DNA from 2 places in the Cronobacter dublinensis subsp. dublinensis LMG 23823 genome. Region 2 is predicted to be linked to the other one. Evidence: predicted binding sites of a transcription regulator. Region 2 holds the regulator's gene; the other holds the start of a gene.

What was found. Region 2 encodes CRP, which controls carbon source genes, mostly activating them, when cyclic AMP is high. Its sites were predicted from a motif close to ATGTGANNNNNNTCACAT; they were not measured.
Positions count from the first base shown of each region.
Region 1: cdd (cytidine deaminase) is a predicted target of CRP. The motif match lies at 3,389-3,406, and genes of this name have one in related genera.

Region 1 covers NZ_CP012266.1:2,950,342-2,955,408, reverse strand. Annotated here, with positions in the region: gene mglA (galactose/methyl galactoside ABC transporter ATP-binding protein MglA) at 1-326, shown strand, start outside; gene mglC (galactose/methyl galactoside ABC transporter permease MglC) at 342-1,352, shown strand; gene sanA (outer membrane permeability protein SanA) at 1,609-2,322, opposite strand; gene cdd (cytidine deaminase) at 2,447-3,331, opposite strand; gene AFK67_RS13510 (CidB/LrgB family autolysis modulator) at 3,460-4,155, opposite strand; gene AFK67_RS13505 (CidA/LrgA family protein) at 4,152-4,553, opposite strand; gene dusC (tRNA dihydrouridine(16) synthase DusC) at 4,745-5,067, shown strand, end outside.
Region 2 covers NZ_CP012266.1:4,076,494-4,090,473, forward strand. Annotated here, with positions in the region: gene AFK67_RS18940 (NUDIX hydrolase) at 1-496, shown strand, start outside; gene AFK67_RS18945 (hydrolase) at 571-1,587, shown strand; gene AFK67_RS18950 (YheU family protein) at 1,588-1,806, shown strand; gene AFK67_RS18955 (phosphoribulokinase) at 1,855-2,724, shown strand; gene AFK67_RS18960 (OsmC family protein) at 2,781-3,185, opposite strand; gene crp (cAMP-activated global transcriptional regulator CRP) at 3,494-4,126, shown strand; gene AFK67_RS18970 (YccS/YhfK family putative transporter) at 4,192-6,276, shown strand; gene argD (bifunctional acetylornithine/succinyldiaminopimelate transaminase) at 6,277-7,497, opposite strand; gene pabA (aminodeoxychorismate synthase component 2) at 7,584-8,147, opposite strand; gene AFK67_RS18985 (putative adenosine monophosphate-protein transferase Fic) at 8,178-8,780, opposite strand; gene AFK67_RS22320 (FicA/YhfG family antitoxin) at 8,770-8,940, opposite strand; gene ppiA (peptidylprolyl isomerase A) at 9,047-9,619, opposite strand; gene tsgA (MFS transporter TsgA) at 9,895-11,082, shown strand; gene nirB (nitrite reductase large subunit NirB) at 11,409-13,955, shown strand; gene nirD (nitrite reductase small subunit NirD) at 13,952-13,980, shown strand, end outside.

The DNA.
Region 1 (5,067 bases), 1.1 Mb from region 2:
GCCATCGTACCCAGATTGGATCGCTGTCCGGCGGTAACCAGCAGAAAGTTATCATCGGGCGCTGGCTGTTGACCCAGCCGGAAATATTAATGCTCGATGAGCCGACTCGCGGGATTGACGTGGGCGCGAAATTTGAAATCTATCAGCTCATTGCCGAGCTTGCGAAAAAGGGCAAGGGGATCATTATTATCTCCTCCGAAATGCCTGAGCTGTTAGGGATAACTGACCGTATTCTGGTAATGAGCAATGGCCTCGTCTCCGGAATTGTTGACACCAAAACGACGACGCAAAACGAAATTCTGCGTCTTGCGTCTTTGCACCTTTAATATCAGGGGCTCCTCATGAGTGCGTTAAATAAGAAGAGTTTTCTCACTTATCTGAAAGAAGGCGGTATTTACGTCGTCCTTTTAGTGTTGCTGGCCATTATTATTTTCCAGGATCCAACGTTTTTAAGTCTGCTGAACTTAAGTAACATTCTGACCCAGTCATCGGTGCGTATTATTATCGCGCTCGGCGTGGCGGGGCTGATTGTCACCCAGGGGACCGACCTTTCCGCAGGGCGCCAGGTGGGCCTCGCGGCGGTTGTCGCGGCGACACTGCTGCAATCGATGGAAAACGCCAACAAGGTGTTCCCGGAAATGGCGACCATGCCGATTCCGCTGGTGATCCTGATTGTCTGCGCCATCGGTGCCGTGATTGGCCTCGTGAACGGCATTATCATCGCGTACCTGAACGTAACGCCGTTTATCACCACGCTCGGCACGATGATTATCGTTTACGGTATCAACTCGCTCTATTACGACTTTGTGGGCGCGTCGCCGATTTCCGGCTTCGACAGCGGCTTCTCGACCTTTACGCAGGGCTTTGTGGCGCTCGGCAGCTTCAGGCTTTCATACATTACGTTCTACGCGCTGATTGCCGTGGCGTTCGTCTGGATCCTGTGGAATAAAACCCGCTTCGGTAAGAATATTTTCGCTATCGGCGGCAACCCGGAAGCGGCGAAGGTCTCCGGCGTGAACGTGGCGTTGAACCTGCTGATGATTTATGCGCTCTCCGGCGTGTTCTACGCCTTCGGCGGGATGCTGGAAGCGGGCCGTATCGGCTCTGCGACCAACAACCTGGGCTTTATGTACGAGCTGGACGCCATCGCGGCGTGCGTCGTGGGCGGGGTTTCCTTCAGTGGCGGCGTAGGTACGGTGCTGGGCGTGGTGACCGGTGTCATCATCTTCACCGTTATCAACTACGGCCTGACCTATATCGGCATTAACCCGTACTGGCAGTACATCATCAAGGGCGGGATTATCATTTTCGCCGTCGCCCTGGATTCGCTGAAATACGCGCGTAAGAAATAATCCATCTGGACGTGAAAAGCCTCCGCCTGCGGGGGCTTTTTTTATGGAGCAGGAGAGTGAGGGGGGATGGCGGGTGCGCGGCGCTTACCCGCCCTACTTTATAAATCTGCATAGATTCATAGGGGTGGGTAAGCGAAGGCCACCGTGTATACAAAAATGAGGCGGGGTTTTGTAGGGTGGGGTAAGCGAAGCGCACCCACCATGTACAAAGTGCATTCATCCTGTGTAGAACGCGCCCGTCATAACATCCTGCGGCTTACTTCTTCTTCTGCAATTCGAGCATCTGCTCCGGCGTAACGGCGGGGTAGCCCTGCGCGTCGTCGGGCACTTCATGAAGGGCGGGGATCGGCACCAGCGGGCCGAGGAAGCGCGGTTCGCGCTTGAAGATATAGAGATCGGCGAGCGCGCCTAAACGTGCGCCGAACTCGCGCACCCGTACCGACAGCATATTTTTTGGCGACGGCACGGCGTAACACTGCGCCTGAATACCCATGTGCAGCGCGATAAACAGCGCGCGCTCGCAATGGAAGCGCTGGGTAATAATGATGAAATCGTTGGTATCGAACACCCGACGCGTGCGCACGATGGAATCGAGCGTACGAAAACCAGCGTAATCAAGCACGATGTCCGCCGGATCGACGCCTGCGGCGATTAAATCTTTGCGCATCGTCATCGGCTCGTTATAGCTCTGCTGGGCATTGTCGCCGCTCAGCAGCAGATAATTCACCTTGCCGCTGTTATAGGCGTTCAGCGCGCCCTGAATGCGGTAGCGGTAATACTGGTTAATCACGCCGGTGCGGTAATATTTGGCGGTGCCGAGCACCACGCCGACCTGACGCCAGGGTAAATCCTGCAATTCGTCATAGACATAGGGCGCGGTTTTCCAGCTTATCCAGCGGTCGAGCAGCAACGCCGTTAACAGCAGTACGCCAATCAGGGCCAGCAGGCTGTATAACAAACGCTTTAACATTCAGGCGGCTCGAAGCAATAAGGAAAGAGACTCAAGGCTACTTTACCCGTCGGGCAAGAGCAAGAATCGAACGTCCGGTTGAAGCATTTTTCGTCGCTGCGGGCAGGACACCCGCAGCGGGGGATTAGGCAAGCGCGATGCGTTCAAGGGCGGCGAAGCCCAGCGCGTTGAGGGTTGCGGCGGTAGCGTCGCGCTGTACGATAGCGGCGTCGCTCCGCTCGGCGAGCACCGCGCGCTGAATGTCGCGCCAGGCGTAGCCGTTCAGGCACAGCAGGTTCAGCGCGGCCTGCAACGGCGGCAGGGACGGGTTAAATGCGGCGTTTTCCGCGTAGCTGCCGGTAAACACCGCGCCGTCCCGGGTTTCAATGGCGAGCCCGGAAGGCGACTGGCTGTAAGGCGCGTGGCTGCGGTTCGCCGCGGCGATAGCCGCCTGGGTCAGCGCGTCGCCGTGCAGCGCATAGCCGTGGTTTTCGGTATCGAAAATCAGCGTCTTGATATCCAGATCGCGCGGGCCGAACGCGTCCGGCAGGTAATCGCCCAGTTTTGACGGTGCGCGACCCGGCAGATTAATGCGCAGCGTAAGCCCGCTGTTGAGCTCATTCATAAACTGACGGCAGTGGCCGCACGGCGTGTAATTAACGGTAATGGCCGCAAGGCCGGTTTCGCCGCGCATCCACGCGTGGGTGATAGCGCTCTGTTCGGCGTGAATGGTCTGCTGCATCGCGGCGCCGCGAAATTCCATATTAGCCCCGAAATAGAGCGTGCCGCTCAGGCCGCGGGCCACGGCACCGACGTTAAAATGGGAAATATCGGTCTGCGCGCAGGCGGCGGCCAGCGGCAGGAGAGCAAAAGCCAGCGCGTCGTCATCAAGGCCGCTCTGGCGGCGAATGTCTGCGACCTGTTCGTTGTTTAACATCGCCGGAAAATGGGGGTCGGCAAGCAGCGGAGCCAGAGCGGCTTGCAGCGCAGCCGGCAGCTGTGCGAAGGCAGTTTCAAAACGTGGGTGCATGGCAAAGCCTCAAATAAGTAACCGGAACCGTAGTTTACGGCGCTCCTGAGGCTTTATATGTGATTTAACTCTCACTGGCTATGCAACAAATGAAATTTAGAATCAAAATGCGCGACGTATCGCAAGTTTTAGCGCCATAACGCCATGATCAGCGGGAACAGGAACGGCGCCAGCAGCGACGTAATAATCCCGCAAATCACCAGCGCCAGCGAACTGAACGCGCCTTCCTGGTAGTCCATCTCGGCGCAGCGCGCCGTGCCGAGGGCGTGCGAGGCGGTGCCCATTGCCAGCCCGCGCGCGGATTTGGTTTTAATACGCATCACGTTCAGCAACGCGTGGCCGAACACCGCACCCAGTATGCCGACGAAAATCACGCAGACCGCGCTGATGGCCGGAATGCCGCCGAGGCTGCCGCCGACCGCCATCGCAATCGGCGTGGTCACCGATTTCGGCAATACCGAGGCCGCTATCTCCGGGCTCGCGCCCATCAACAGTGCAATCGAGGTGCCGGTCACCATCGCCACCACGCTGCCCGCAAAGCAGATAGTAATGATGGATTTCCAGCGCGCGCGGATCTGGTGCAGCTGTTCATACAGCGGGAACGCCAGCGCCACGACGGCGGGTTGCAGTAGATCATTTAACACGCGGCTGCCCTGAAAATAGCGCTCATACGGGATGCCGGTCAGCATCAGAAAAGGGATCAGCACCACCATGCAGACCAGCAGCGGGTTTAGCAGCGGGCTTTTGAGACGCGCGGCCAGCCTGCGGGCGGCGAAAAACACCAGCAGCGTTAACGGCAGCGACCACCAGATATTCTGGATCATTTTTCACGGCTCCCTTTCTGGCCAATGACTTTGCGCTCGCCGTGCGCCAGATGCGAGCTCCAGCTCACCACCATAAACACCACCAGCGTACTGATAAAACAGGAGACCACTACCGGCCCGAACTGCGCCTGCAGCACGTCGAAATATTGCATCACACCGATACCCACCGGCACGAACAGCAGCGCCATATAGCGGATCAGCAGATGACAGGCGGGCTGCACCCATTTCGCGGGGAGGATCTGAAACGCGAGCAGCAGAAAAAGAATCAGCATGCCGATGATGCTGCCGGGAATGGTAATCGGCAGCAGCGCGGCGAGCGCGATACCTGCATAAAGGCAGGTGTAAATCAAAATAAAAGCGCGAACCAGTTGCCAGAGAGAAGTCAGCATTGTGCTCATAAGAAGTAACCTTTAACCGAACGCATTCATCATACAATTAAATCTGGAACTGTGCTACCGATCACAGATGCTTCCTCAGCATACCTAATCTTTCCGGCGGGCGCTCTTTTACACGCGGACGCCCGTGCGGCGCATTCCCTTCGCGGTGGCGAGGCGCTACCATAGCGCCTCATTTTTTAGCGGGTAGCGTTATGCGTGTGTTACTGGCGCCGATGGAAGGCGTGCTTGATTCTCTGGTGCGTGAACTGCTCACCGGAGTGAATGATTACGATCTCTGCATCACCGAGTTTCTGCGCGTGGTGGACAGCCTGCTGCCGGTGAAGTCGTTTTATAAACTCTGCCCGGAGCTTTATCACGAGAGCCGCACGCCGTCCGGTACGCGGGTGCGGGTGCAGCTGCTCGGCCAGCATCCGCAGTGGCTCGCGGAGAACGCCGCCCGCGCGGTGGCGCTCGGCTCGTGGGGCGTCGATCTGAACTGCGGCTGCCCGTCGAAGCTGGTCAACGGCAGCGGCGG
Region 2 (13,980 bases):
CGAAAAAACCGGCGTGCGCCCGTCATGGCTGGAGCAGCTGGAGACCTTTTCCGGCCCGGATCGCGACCCGCGCGGCTGGAGCCTGACGACCGCGTGGTTTGCGCTTATCGCCTGGGTCGACTGCCAGCCGCATATCGCGTCGGTCAGCGATGCGCAGTGGGTGCCGGTGACGGCGCTGGATACCCTCGCGCTGGCGTTCGATCACCGCGCGATTATCGAGGCGGCGCTGCGCCGCTTACGCCAGAAGACGATGTACTCGCTTCTGCCGGTATACTGCCTGCCGGAATGCTTTACCCTGAGCCAGCTGCAGGAGGCGACGGAGATTATTCTCGGCCAGCCTATCCAGCGCAAAAGCCTGATCCGCCGCTTTGAGGCCTCGGGCATGTTTGAAGAGACCGGCGAGAGCGTCGCCACCGGCGCGCGTAAAGCCCGGCTCTGGCGGCGCAAGCCGGATGCGGATATTCATCTTTTCTCGCGCAATTTGCTGGCTGAGTGATCCGCATCAAACCATCAACAAAATGAATAACAATCGTTATAGTAGTTAGCGAACTAACCAACAGACAGCGTGCCATGGCCGACATTACCCCCGCAGAACTCCCTGCACTGAACACCGATTCTTCACACTTTCAGCCAATGCCGGGAGTCAGCAATCCGCATCTGCAAACCATGCTGCCGCGCGTTCTGCGCCGCCGGTTGCAGTTTGAGCCGCACTGGCAGCGGCTCGATTTGCCGGACGGCGATTTCGTCGACCTCGCGTTTAGCGAAAACCCGGAACAGGCGCGCCATAAGCCGCGACTGGTGGTGTTCCACGGACTGGAAGGCAGCCTGCACAGCCCCTATGCACACGGGCTTATCCACGCAGCGAAACAGCGCGGATGGCTCGGCGTGGTGATGCATTTTCGCGGTTGCAGCGGCGTGCCGAACAAATTGGGACGTATCTATCATTCAGGCGAAACCGAAGACGGCACCTTTTTCCTGCGCTGGCTCGATGAACGCTTCGGCACGGTGCCGACAGCGGCGGTCGGGTACTCGCTCGGCGGCAATATGCTCGGCTGCCTGATGGCGGAGATTGACGCCGCCTTCCCGCTTACCGCCGGGGTCATTGTTTCCGCGCCGTTTATGCTGGAGCACTGCTGCAATCATATGGAAAAAGGGTTTTCGCGCTTTTATCAGTTCTATCTGCTGAACCTGCTGAAAGCCAACGCGACCCGCAAGCTGAAGGCCTGGCCTGGCACGCTGCCCGTCGACCTCGCCCAGCTTAAACGCCTGCGCCGCATTCGCGATTTCGACGATCTCATCACCTCGAAGATCCACGGCTACCGCGATGCCGTCGATTATTACCAGCAGTGCAGCGCCCTGCCGCGGCTCGCGGCGATTACTCGTCCGACGCTGATTATCCACGCCAAAGATGACCCGTTTATGGATCATCATGTGATCCCCGACACGACCACGCTGCCTGCTAATATTGAGTATCAGCTGACGGAGCACGGCGGTCACGTGGGCTTCGTCGGCGGCACGCTGCGTCAGCCGAAAATGTGGCTTGAGCAGCGCATTCCTGACTGGTTAACCCCTTATCTGGACCGATAAATGATCATTCCCTGGCAAGACATCGCGCCCGACACGCTGGAGCGCCTGATTGAAGCCTTCGTCTTGCGCGAAGGCACCGATTATGGTGAACATGAACGCTCGCTTGAGCAAAAGGTCGCCGATGTACGGCGTCAGTTGCAAAGCGGCGAAGCCGTTCTGGTGTGGTCTGAACTGCACGAAACGGTCAATATCATGCCGCGCTCGCAGTTTCGCGGTTAACGTTGCCAGGCGGAGCCTTGCCCCGCCGCTTCAGGGAGTTGTCTCGCTATGTCTGCCAAACATCCGGTTATCGCCGTCACGGGCTCCAGCGGCGCGGGCACCACGACCACCAGCCTCGCGTTTCGTAAAATCTTCGCCCAGCTGAATCTTCACGCCGCCGAAGTGGAAGGCGACAGCTTTCACCGTTATACGCGCCCGGAAATGGACATGGCAATTCGCAAGGCGCGCGATCTGGGCCGCCATATCAGCTATTTCGGCCCGGAGGCGAATGATTTCGGCCTGCTGGAGCAAACCTTTGTGGAATACGGCCTGACCGGCAAAGGGCAGTCGCGCAAATATCTGCACACCTACGATGAAGCCGTGCCCTGGAACCAGGTGCCGGGCACCTTTACGCCCTGGCAGCCGCTGCCGGAACCGACCGACGTGCTGTTTTATGAAGGCCTGCACGGCGGCGTGGTGACGCCGCAGAACGACGTGGCGAAGCATGTCGATTTACTGGTGGGCGTGGTGCCTATCGTCAACCTGGAGTGGATCCAGAAAATGATCCGCGATACCAGCGAGCGCGGGCATTCCCGCGAGGCGGTGATGGACTCCGTGGTGCGTTCGATGGAGGATTACATCAACTACATCACGCCGCAGTTCTCGCGCACGCATATCAACTTCCAGCGCGTGCCAACGGTGGACACCTCTAACCCGTTCGCCGCCAAAAGCATTCCGTCGCTCGACGAAAGCTTCGTGGTTATCCATTTCCGCAACCTGGACAATATCGATTACCCCTGGCTGCTCGCGATGTTGCAGGGCTCGTTTATTTCGCACATCAATACGCTGGTGGTGCCGGGCGGCAAAATGGGGCTGGCGATGGAACTCATCATGCTGCCGCTGGTGCAGCGACTGATGGAAGGCAAGGAGATACAGTAACGCCGTATCGATAAGCCGTTGGGCGGGTCAGCGCAGCGCCGCCCGCCGTCACACGCTTACCCTTCTGTCACTTCGTACGAATGGGTAATATTCACGCCCTTGCCAAGCATCAAGGCGACCGAACAATACTTCTCCGCCGACAGGTCTACCGCACGCGCAACCGCCGCATCTTTCAACTCTTTACCCGTCACAACGAAATGCAGGTTGATATGCGTAAACAGGCGCGGCGCCTCTTCGCGACGCTCGGAGGTGAGCTTCACTTCGCAGTCGGTCACGTCGTGACGGCCTTTTTGCAGAATAGAGACCACGTCGATCGCGCTGCAGCCGCCGGCGGCCATCAGCACCATTTCCATCGGGCTCGGCGCTTTGTCGCCGGAGTTGCCATCCATCAGGATCTGGTGCCCTGACGCCGACTCGCCCAGGAAGGTTAAGCCTTCCACCCATTTCACTCGTGCGTGCATGATAATCGCTCCAGGCTATTCATTTTACTGACAGATTACTCGGCCCCGTCATAAGAGGCAACGGAAGGCGACCTGCGTCAAGCTGAAACGAGACAACAGGAGACACCTGTGAAAAGCTATGCTAAAACAGTCTGGATGCAGCGGCGATACATTGATGTTACGCATGTATGCAGAGGAGAGACAATTTATCGGCTGCGACGTCCACGGACAGCCAACTTCCCTGGATGCGGGAAGATGATGATTGCAAAGCCAGACAGGGGTTACGCGCCCTGTCTTTGGAGCCAGTTTAAAACAGAGGATAACCGCGCATGGTGCTTGGCAAACCGCAAACAGACCCGACTCTTGAATGGTTCTTGTCTCATTGCCACATTCATAAGTATCCATCTAAGAGCACGCTGATTCACCAGGGTGAAAAAGCGGAGACGCTGTACTACATCGTCAAAGGCTCAGTGGCAGTGCTGATCAAAGATGAAGAGGGCAAGGAGATGATCCTCTCGTACCTGAACCAGGGAGACTTCATCGGCGAACTGGGTTTGTTCGAGGAAGGTCAGGAGCGCAGCGCCTGGGTTCGCGCTAAAACTGCCTGTGAAGTGGCTGAGATCTCTTACAAAAAATTCCGTCAGCTGATTCAGGTAAACCCGGATATTCTGATGCGTCTCTCTTCGCAGATGGCGCGTCGCCTGCAGGTCACCTCTGAAAAAGTCGGTAACCTGGCGTTCCTCGACGTGACGGGCCGCATCGCGCAGACGCTGCTGAATCTCGCCAAACAGCCGGACGCCATGACTCACCCGGACGGCATGCAGATCAAAATCACCCGTCAGGAAATCGGCCAGATCGTGGGCTGCTCCCGCGAAACCGTGGGCCGTATCCTGAAGATGCTTGAAGATCAGAACCTGATCTCCGCGCACGGAAAAACCATCGTGGTTTACGGAACCCGCTAAGGTTCCTGAAAAAAACGGCGTGTCGCTTCGGTAACACGCCGTTTTTGTTTCTATACTTCTCCCCTATGTGGCGTCGTCTTATCTATCACCCTGAAATCAATTACGCTTTGCGGCAAACGCTGATCTTAAGCCTGCCGGTCGCAGTGGGATTGCTGCTGGGTCACTTACAACAGGGGCTGTTGTTCTCGCTGGTGCCCGCGTGCTGCAACATTGCCGGTCTCGATACCCCGCATAAACGCTTCTTCAAACGGCTCATCATCGGCGCGTCGCTGTTTGCGTTAAGCAGCCTCGCCGTGCAGTTTCTGCTGTTGCAGGCGGTGCCGCTGCCGCTCATTCTGCTGATGCTGGCGCTGCTGCTCGGCGTGACAGCGGAAATCAGCCCGCTGCATGCACGCCTGTTGCCCGCATCGCTTATCGCGGCGATTTTCACGTTAAGCCTCGCCGGGAATATGCCCGTCTGGCAGCCGATGCTGCTCTATGTTCTCGGCACGCTCTGGTATGGCGCGTTTAACGGCTTCTGGTTCTGGCTATGGCGCGAACAGCCACTGCGCGAGTCGTTAAGCCTGATTTATCAAAGCCTCGCCGACTACTGCGAGGCTAAATACAGCCTGCTGACGCGCCATACCGACCCGGAGCAGGCCTTGCCGCCCCTGCTGGTGCATCAGCAAAAAGTGGTGGATCAGATAAGCCAATGCTATCAGCAGTTGCAGATGCTGGCCGCGACCCGACAGAACGGCTACAAGCGCCTGCTGCGCGCCTTTCAGGTGGCGCTCGATCTCCAGGAGCATATCTCGGTCTCGCTGCATCAACCCGGTGAAGTGCAAAAGCTGGTGGAGCGCAGCCACGCTGAAGAGGTGCTGCGCTGGACGGCGCAAACCGTGGCGACGCGCCTGCGCACGCTCTCCGACGATATCCTCTATCACCGCTATTCGCGCCGCTTCACGATGGACAAGCAGATCGAGGCGCTCGCAAAAATCGCCCGCCAGCACCCTGACAACCCGGTCGGGCAGTTTTGCGAATACCATTTCAGCCGCATCGCCCGTGTGCTGCGTACCCAGCGCCCGCTTTATGCCCGCGATTTAATGGACAACGGTCAGCGCCGCCTGCCGCTCCTGCCCGCGCTGAAAAGCTATCTGTCGTTCAAATCGGCGGCGCTGCGCACGGCGGCGCGGCTTGGCGTGATGCTCGCGGCGGCGGGCCTGCTGGCGAGCGTGTTTCAGCTGCCGAAGCCGTACTGGATCCTGATGACGGTGCTCTTTGTTACGCAAAACGGCTACGGCGCGACGCGGGTGCGCATTCTGCACCGGGCGGGCGGCACGCTCGCCGGGCTTATCATTGCGGGCATCACGCTGCATCTGAACGTGCCGCAGGGCTATACGCTGCTCGGCATGCTGCTGGTGACGTTAATCAGCTATCTCATTATCCGGCGTAATTACGGCTGGGCGATGATTGGCTTCACCGTGACGGCAGTCTATTCGCTGCAACTGCTGACGCTCAACGGCGAGCAGTACATCGTGGCGCGCCTGATAGACACGCTGACAGGCTGTCTTATCGCCTTCGCGGGCATGGTCTGGCTCTGGCCGCAGTGGCAAAGCGGCCTGTTGCGCCAGAATGCGCACGACGCGCTGGAAGCCGACCAGGAGGCGCTGCGCCTGATCCTGAGCGACGATCCGCAGCCCGCGCCGCTCGCCTGGCAGCGAATGCGCGTCAACCAGGCGCATAACGCGCTCTATAACTCGCTTAATCAGGCGATGCAGGAGCCGGGCTTTAACAGCCAGTATCTGGAGGATATGCGCCTGTGGGTGACACACAGCCAGTTTATCGTCGAGCACATCAACGCGATAACGACGCTGGCGCGCGAGCAGTCCTCGCTGACGCAGGAAACGGCGGCGCGCTACTTACAGGCCTGTGAAATCGCGCTGCAACGCTGTCAGCAGCGGCTGGAATATGACGCGCCGGGCGAGACGCAAAACGAGGCGGTGCTGGAGGGCGAAGAGGTATTGCCGGAAGGGCCGCTCAGCGTGATGGAGCATCACCTGCTGCGTATTCTCGATCATCTGCGCACCATGCACACGATCTCTTCCGTGGCGTGGCGCCAGCGGCCCCACCACGGCATCTGGCTCAGGCGGCGCCTGAGCCAGTCACGCTGATTAGCCGTTCACCACGCGCGCCGCCGCGCGGGCAAAACGGGCCATGCCTTCGTCAATGTCGGTGCTCTCCACCAGCAGCGACGGCGCGAAACGCATCACGTCCGGCCCGGCGTTAAGCACCATTACCCCCTCGGCTGCTGCCGCGTAGAGCAGATCGCGCGCTCGTCCGTGGAAAGCGGGTGCCAGCTCGGCGCCAATCAGCAGGCCCAGACCACGGATATCGCTGAACAGGCCGTACTGCTCGCCGGTTTTCTTCAGATGCTGCACGAACTGTTCGCGCTTGTGCGCCACACCGTTCAGCACGTCCGGGGTATTGATAATATCGAACGCCTCGCCCGCCACCGCGCAGGCCAGCGGGTTGCCGCCATACGTGGAGCCGTGGGAGCCGACGTGAAACGCCGAGGCCACCTCATGCGTCGTCAGCATCGCGCTCACCGGGAAGCCGCCGCCCAGCGCTTTGGCGCTGGTGAGGATGTCCGGCGTCACGCCGTAGTGCATATAGGCAAAGAGCTTACCGCTGCGGCCCATGCCGCACTGCACTTCATCGAATACCAGCAGCGCCTGATGGGCGTCGCACAGTTCGCGCAGGCCGCGCAGAAATTCCGGCGTCGCGGCGGTCACACCGCCCTCGCCCTGTACCGGCTCCACCACGACCGCGCAGGTGTGGTCGTCCATCACCGCTTTAACCGCGTCGAGATCGTTAAAGGGCACATGGATGATATCTGCCGGTTTCGGGCCGAAGCCGTCGGAGTATTTCGCCTGGCCACCCACGGAGACGGTAAACAGCGAACGTCCGTGAAAGGCGTTATAAAACGCGATGATTTTGGTTTTGTATGGGCTGTGACGCGTGATGGCGTAATGACGGGCCAGCTTGAACGCGGTTTCGTTGGCTTCGGTGCCGGAGTTCATAAACACAACGCGCTCGGCGAACGTGGCGTCCACCAGCTTTTGCCCCAGGCGCAGCGCGGGTTCGTTGGTGAAAACGTTACTGGTGTGCCAGAGCGTTTCGCCCTGCGCTTTCAGCGCCGCCACCAGCCGCGGGTGGCAGTGGCCGAGCGCCGTCACCGCGATGCCGCCGGCGAAGTCGACATACTCGTTGCCCTGCTGATCCCAGACGCGGCTGCCCTTGCCTTTCACCGGAATAAATTCAGCCGGTGCATAAATTGGCAGGATCACTTCATCGAAGGTGGCGCGCGTAATTGCTGTTTTTTCAGTTGCCATTTCATGCCCATCCAGTAAATGTGCCATCGCACATGAAAAGATAAGCACAAAATATGAATAAAAAATCACTAAAAGGCAATAAAAATTCAGCGCGTCAGAAAGTTCGCCAGGAGCTGATGGCCCTGTTCGCTCAGAATGCTTTCCGGGTGGAACTGCACGCCTTCCAGCGCCAGATGGCGATGCCGGATGCCCATGATTTCGCCCTCGTCTGTCCAGGCCGTTATCTCAAACTCGGCGGGCAGCGTGGCGCGGTCGATAATCAGAGAGTGGTAGCGGGTCACGGTTAGCGGGTTATTGAGCCCGGCGAACACGCCCGTGTTGTTGTGCCGGATAGCCGAGGTTTTGCCGTGCATGACGTTCTGCGCGCGCACGACCGCCGCGCCAAATGCCTGGCCGATAGCCTGATGGCCGAGACAGACGCCGAGAAGGGGCAGACGCCCGGCGTAGCGGCGGATGACTTCCAGCGAGATACCGGCTTCATTGGGCGTGCAGGGGCCGGGAGAGATAACGATATGCGCAGGGGCCAGCGCGTCGATATCGTCAGGCGTCAGCTCGTCATTGCGCCTGACGACCACCTCTGCGCCCAGCTCGCTGAAATACTGAAACAGGTTCCAGGTGAAAGAATCGTAGTTGTCGATAAGCAGTAACATGGCGGCTCCGAAAAAAAGAACCGCGCCAGTTTACTCGCTTTCCCGTGCCTCGCTCACTACGCGCGCGAAGATTTTCTCAAGCGGCGCCAGGTCGCCCATCGCACCCGCCTGATTCGCGGCGCGCCAGTCGTTGACATCGACATCCCGCCAGTCGAGGCTGTAGCCCGCGTGCAGCGCCAACTGTTCAAAGAACACGCGCTGGGCGCGCCCGGTGCCGGTACGAAATGGATGCAGTACGTTGATTTCACAGTAATAGTGCGCAAGACGCGCGACAAACGCGTCCGGCTCCAGCCCGACGAGATAATCCTCATCTTCCAGCGCCTGCATCAGCGCGTTGCCCTCTTTTTCGAGATATTCGAAATGCGCAAAGCGGGTCTCGCCCTGGTAGATATCCACTTCTCGCAGCTCGCCCGCCCACTCGTAGAGATCCTGAAACAGCTGGCGGTGGATAGCACACAGGTGCGGCAGCCCGCGCTGGACGGGGCCGAGTTCAAGCGTCGCCGCGCGCAGCGAGGTCAGCTCGCGCTCGGCGTGTTGCAGATCCTGCGCGGCATGAATGTTCAGCCGGTTGCGCAGCACATCGCTACCGGACCAGAAATAGGGGTCGCGCCCGTCGCCGAATTTATCGCTCATAGTGCCCCCTCAGCTCTTCAATGCGCGCCAGCGCTTCTTCGCGGGATAAGGTCACCAGAGGCACCTCGATGCCTTCCAGCCGGTTGCTGGCCTGGAAATTGTGATTTTTCTGCGCGTCCCAGAGCCGGGACTTTTGTCTGTCGGTGAGTTTTCTGGCCATTTTGCCTCCCTGAACGTAACCCCGTGTGCCACAAGTATAAGCAGCAATGGGCCGGTTTGCCGGGAGCGAGACGACGCGGGCAAGCCTGCCCGCGTCAGGAAGAGGGTTACGGCAGGACTTTCGCGGAGAGGATCACCACCGGTTTGGACGGCACATTCTGGTACGGGCCGACGTCGTGGGTCTGCACCTGGGCGATTTTATCGGCGACGTCCATGCCTTTGACCACTTTACCGAAAACGGCGTAGCCGAAGTCGCGCTGGCCGTGGTTCAGGAAGGCGTTGTCGGCGACGTTAATAAAGAACTGGCTGGTGGCGCTGTCTTTATCGGCAGTGCGCGCCATTGCGATGGTGCCGCGCGTGTTCGGCAGACCGTTATCCGCCTCGTTTTTCACCGGCGCATTGGTCGGTTTCTGCTGCATATCCGCCGTGAAGCCGCCGCCCTGCACCATAAAGCCCGGGATCACGCGGTGGAAAATGGTGTTGTTGTAAAAACCGCTGTTGACGTAATCAACGAAGTTTTTAACCGACGCAGGCGCTTTCTGGCTGTTCAGTTCCAGCTCAATATTTCCCGCAGAGGTGGTAAGCAGAACGTGCGGGTCGCCTTTTGCCGCCAGCGCGGCAGGAGAAAGGGCAGAAAGCGCGAATACAGCCGCAACAGCCGCCAGTGTGGATTTGAGCATGACGAATTCCTTACGAAGCAGAAAAAAGCAAGTGGGTCGATTCTAAATAGCGATCGCATGACGTGCCAGAGATTTACCTGGTTTTACGTACCAGCGCGCAGCGAAAACGCGCTCATCGGATCAGGCGTGTGAAATTATGTGACGACCATCATATAAACAATGTCGTTTTACACAGCATGTGATCAATGATTGTTTTATTGGATCACATTACGCCCTAGAATGCCCATGTTCACGGCGCCGTCAACGCGCTTTACACTTCTATTCACAGGCCAGTCATGACTAACAGCAACCGTATTAAGCTCACATGGATCAGCTTTTTTTCCTACGCCCTCACCGGCGCGTTGGTAATCGTCACCGGGATGGTGATGGGCAATATCGCAGACTATTTCCATCTGCCGGTATCCAGCATGAGTAACACCTTTACCTTCCTGAACGCCGGGATCCTGATCTCTATCTTTTTAAACGCCTGGCTGATGGAAATCGTGCCGCTGAAAACCCAGCTGCGCTTTGGCTTTGTGTTGATGGTGCTCGCCGTCGTCGCGCTGATGTTCAGTAAGAGCCTGACGCTCTTCTCCGGCGCGATGTTCGTGCTCGGCCTGGTGAGCGGGATAACGATGTCGATCGGGACCTTCCTGATTACGCACATGTACGAAGGACGCCAGCGCGGCTCCCGCCTGCTGTTTACCGACTCCTTCTTCAGCATGGCCGGGATGATTTTCCCGATGGTCGCCGCCTTCCTGCTGGCGCGCAGCATTGAATGGTACTGGGTTTATGCCTGCATCGGCCTGGTCTACGTGGCGATTTTCATCCTGACCTTCGGCTGCGATTTCCCGGTACTTGGCAAACATGCTCCGCAGGAAAACCAGCCGGTCGCCAAAGAAAAATGGGGCGTGGGCGTGCTGTTCCTCTCCATCGCCGCGCTCTGCTACATTCTGGGCCAGCTCGGTTTTATTGGCTGGGTGCCGGAGTACGCCACCAAAGGCCTCGGCATGAACCTGAACGACGCCGGTACGCTGGTGAGCAACTTCTGGATGTCTTACATGGTTGGCATGTGGGTCTTCAGCTTCGTTCTGCGCTTCTTTGACTTGCAACGTATCCTGACCGTGCTGGCGGGTCTCGCCACCGTGCTGATGTACTTCTTTATTACCAGCAAGCCGGAACATATGGCGTGGTTCATTCTGGCGCTCGGGTTCTTCTCCAGCGCGATTTATACCACCATTATTACGCTCGGCTCGCAGCAGACCAAAGTCTCCTCGCCGAAACTGGTTAACTTTATCCTCACCTGCGGCACCGTCGGCACCATGCTGACCTTTATCGTGACCGGTCCGATTGTGGCGAATCACGGTCCGCAGGCGGCGCTGTTTACCGCTAACGGTCTTTACGCTGTGGTGTTTGTGATGTGCTTTGCGCTGGGCTTTGTGACCCGCCATCGCCAGCACGCGAAAACCGCGGCGGCGCACTAAGCCTCCTCTGTCCCTTCCCGCCAGGGAAGGGACAACTTTCCTTATCTTCCCCCACCGTTTTCGCTTCTCGTCCTGCCCTCGTTTGTGCCTTTTTTCACGCTACACCCGCTATTCATGCCGTAAACCATTCTGGCGAAAATTCATTCCACCACGGTTCAAAAAACGAACATTCGCGAAACTCTAATCAATTCCAGCACTTATAAAAACCTACAAAAATCAAGGATATACCCATTAAGAGGTATATAAAGGTGTAATTGATTTACATCAATAAGCGGGGGGGCTGAATCGTTAAGGTAGGCGGTAATAGAAAAGAAATCGAGGCAAAAATGAGCAAAGTCAGACTCGCTATTATCGGTAACGGCATGGTTGGTCACCGCTTTATCGAAGACCTTCTCGATAAAGCCGATCCAGGCCAGTTCGACATCACCGTCTTCTGTGAGGAGCCGCGCATCGCCTATGACCGCGTGCACCTCTCTTCCTACTTCTCTCATCATACCGCTGAAGAGCTGTCGCTGGTCCGCGAAGGCTACTACGACAAGCACGGCGTGAAAGTGCTGGTGGGCGAGCGCGCCATCACCATCAACCGCCAGGAGAAAGTGATCCACTCCAGCGCCGGGCGCACTGTCTATTACGACAAACTGATTATGGCGACCGGCTCCTACCCGTGGATCCCGCCGATCAAAGGCGCCGAAACGCAGGACTGCTTTGTCTACCGCACCATTGAAGATCTGAACGCGATTGAAGCCTGCGCACGCCGCAGCAAACGCGGCGCAGTGGTGGGCGGTGGTCTGCTCGGGCTTGAAGCCGCGGGCGCGCTGAAAAACTTAGGCGTCGAAACCCACGTTATTGAGTTCGCGCCGATGCTCATGGCCGAACAGCTCGACCAGATGGGCGGCGAGCAGCTGCGTCGTAAAATCGAAAGCATGGGCGTCAGGGTGCATACCAGCAAAAACACCCAGGAGATCGTGCAGCAGGGCGTCGAAGCCCGTAAAACTATGCGCTTTGCCGATGGCAGCGAGCTGGAAGTCGACTTTATCGTCTTCTCCACCGGCATCCGCCCGCGCGACAAACTGGCTAAACAGTGCGATCTGGCCATCGCCCCGCGCGGTGGCATCATGATTAACGATCGGTGCCAGACTTCCGACCCGGACATCTACGCTATCGGCGAATGCGCCAGCTGGAACAGCCGCGTCTACGGCCTCGTGGCGCCGGGTTACAAAATGGCGCAGGTGGCGGTCGACCATATTCTTGGCAACGCCAGCAACTACTTTGAAGGTGCAGACCTCAGCGCCAAACTGAAACTGCTGGGCGTGGATGTCGGCGGCATCGGCGACGCGCATGGCCGCACGCCGAAATCCCGCAGCTATGTGTTCCTCGACGAAAGCAAAGAAGTCTACAAACGCCTCATCGTCAGCGAAGACAATAAAACGCTGCTCGGCGCAGTGCTGGTGGGCGATACCAGCGATTACGGCAACCTGCTGCAACTGGTGCTGAACGCCATTGAGCTGCCGGAAAACCCGGACTCGCTGATCCTGCCGTCGCACGCGGGCCAGGGCAAACCGTCTATTGGCGTCGATAAACTGCCGGACAGCGCGCAGATTTGCTCCTGTTTTGACGTCACCAAAGGCGCGCTTATCGCCGCTATCAATAAAGGCTGCCACACCGTTGCGGCGCTGAAAGCGGAAACCAAAGCCGGTACGGGCTGCGGCGGCTGTATCCCGCTGGTGACGCAGGTGCTGAACGCCGAGCTCGCCAAACAGGGCATCGAAGTGACCAACAACCTGTGCGAGCACTTCGCTTACTCGCGCCAGGAGCTTTACCACCTGATCCGCGTCGAAGGCATTAAATCCTTTGACGAACTGCTGGAAAAACATGGCCAGGGTTACGGTTGCGAAGTGTGTAAACCGACCGTCGGCTCCCTGCTGGCCTCTTGCTGGAATGAGTACATCCTCAAACCGCAGCACACGCCGCTGCAGGATACCAACGACAACTTCCTGGCAAATATCCAGAAAGACGGCACTTACTCGGTCATCCCGCGCTCCGCGGGCGGCGAAATCACCCCGGAAGGGCTGATGGAAGTGGGCCGCATCGCCCGCGAATTTAATCTCTATACCAAAATCACCGGCTCTCAGCGCATCGGCCTGTTCGGCGCGCAGAAAGATGATCTGCCGGAAATCTGGCGTCAGCTGATTAACGCGGGCTTTGAAACCGGTCACGCCTACGCCAAAGCGCTGCGCATGGCGAAAACCTGCGTCGGCAGCACCTGGTGCCGTTACGGCGTCGGCGACAGCGTGGGCTTCGGCGTCGAGCTGGAAAACCGCTACAAAGGCATCCGCACCCCGCACAAAATGAAATTCGGCGTCTCTGGCTGCACGCGCGAATGCGCCGAAGCCCAGGGCAAAGACGTGGGCATCATCGCCACCGAAAAAGGCTGGAATCTGTATGTCTGCGGCAACGGCGGCATGAAACCGCGCCACGCCGACCTGCTGGCGGCGGATCTCGATAAAGAGACCCTGGTGCGCTATCTCGACCGCTTCATGATGTTCTACATCCGCACCGCCGACAAACTGACGCGTACCGCGCCGTGGCTGGACAACATGGAAGGCGGCATCGACTACCTGAAGCGCGTCATTATCGACGACAAACTGGGCCTCAACAGCCAGCTGGAAGCCGAAATGACCCGCCTGCGCGAGGCGGTGATTTGCGAGTGGACCGAAACGGTCAACAACCCGCAGGCGCAGGGCCGCTTCAAACACTTCGTCAACAGCGATCGCCGCGACCCGAACGTGCAGGTGGTGCCGGAGCGCCAGCAGCATCGTCCGGCCACGCCTTATGAGCGTATCCCCGTCACCTTCGTGGAGGAAACCGTATGAGCCAGTGGAACACCATTTGCAAGCT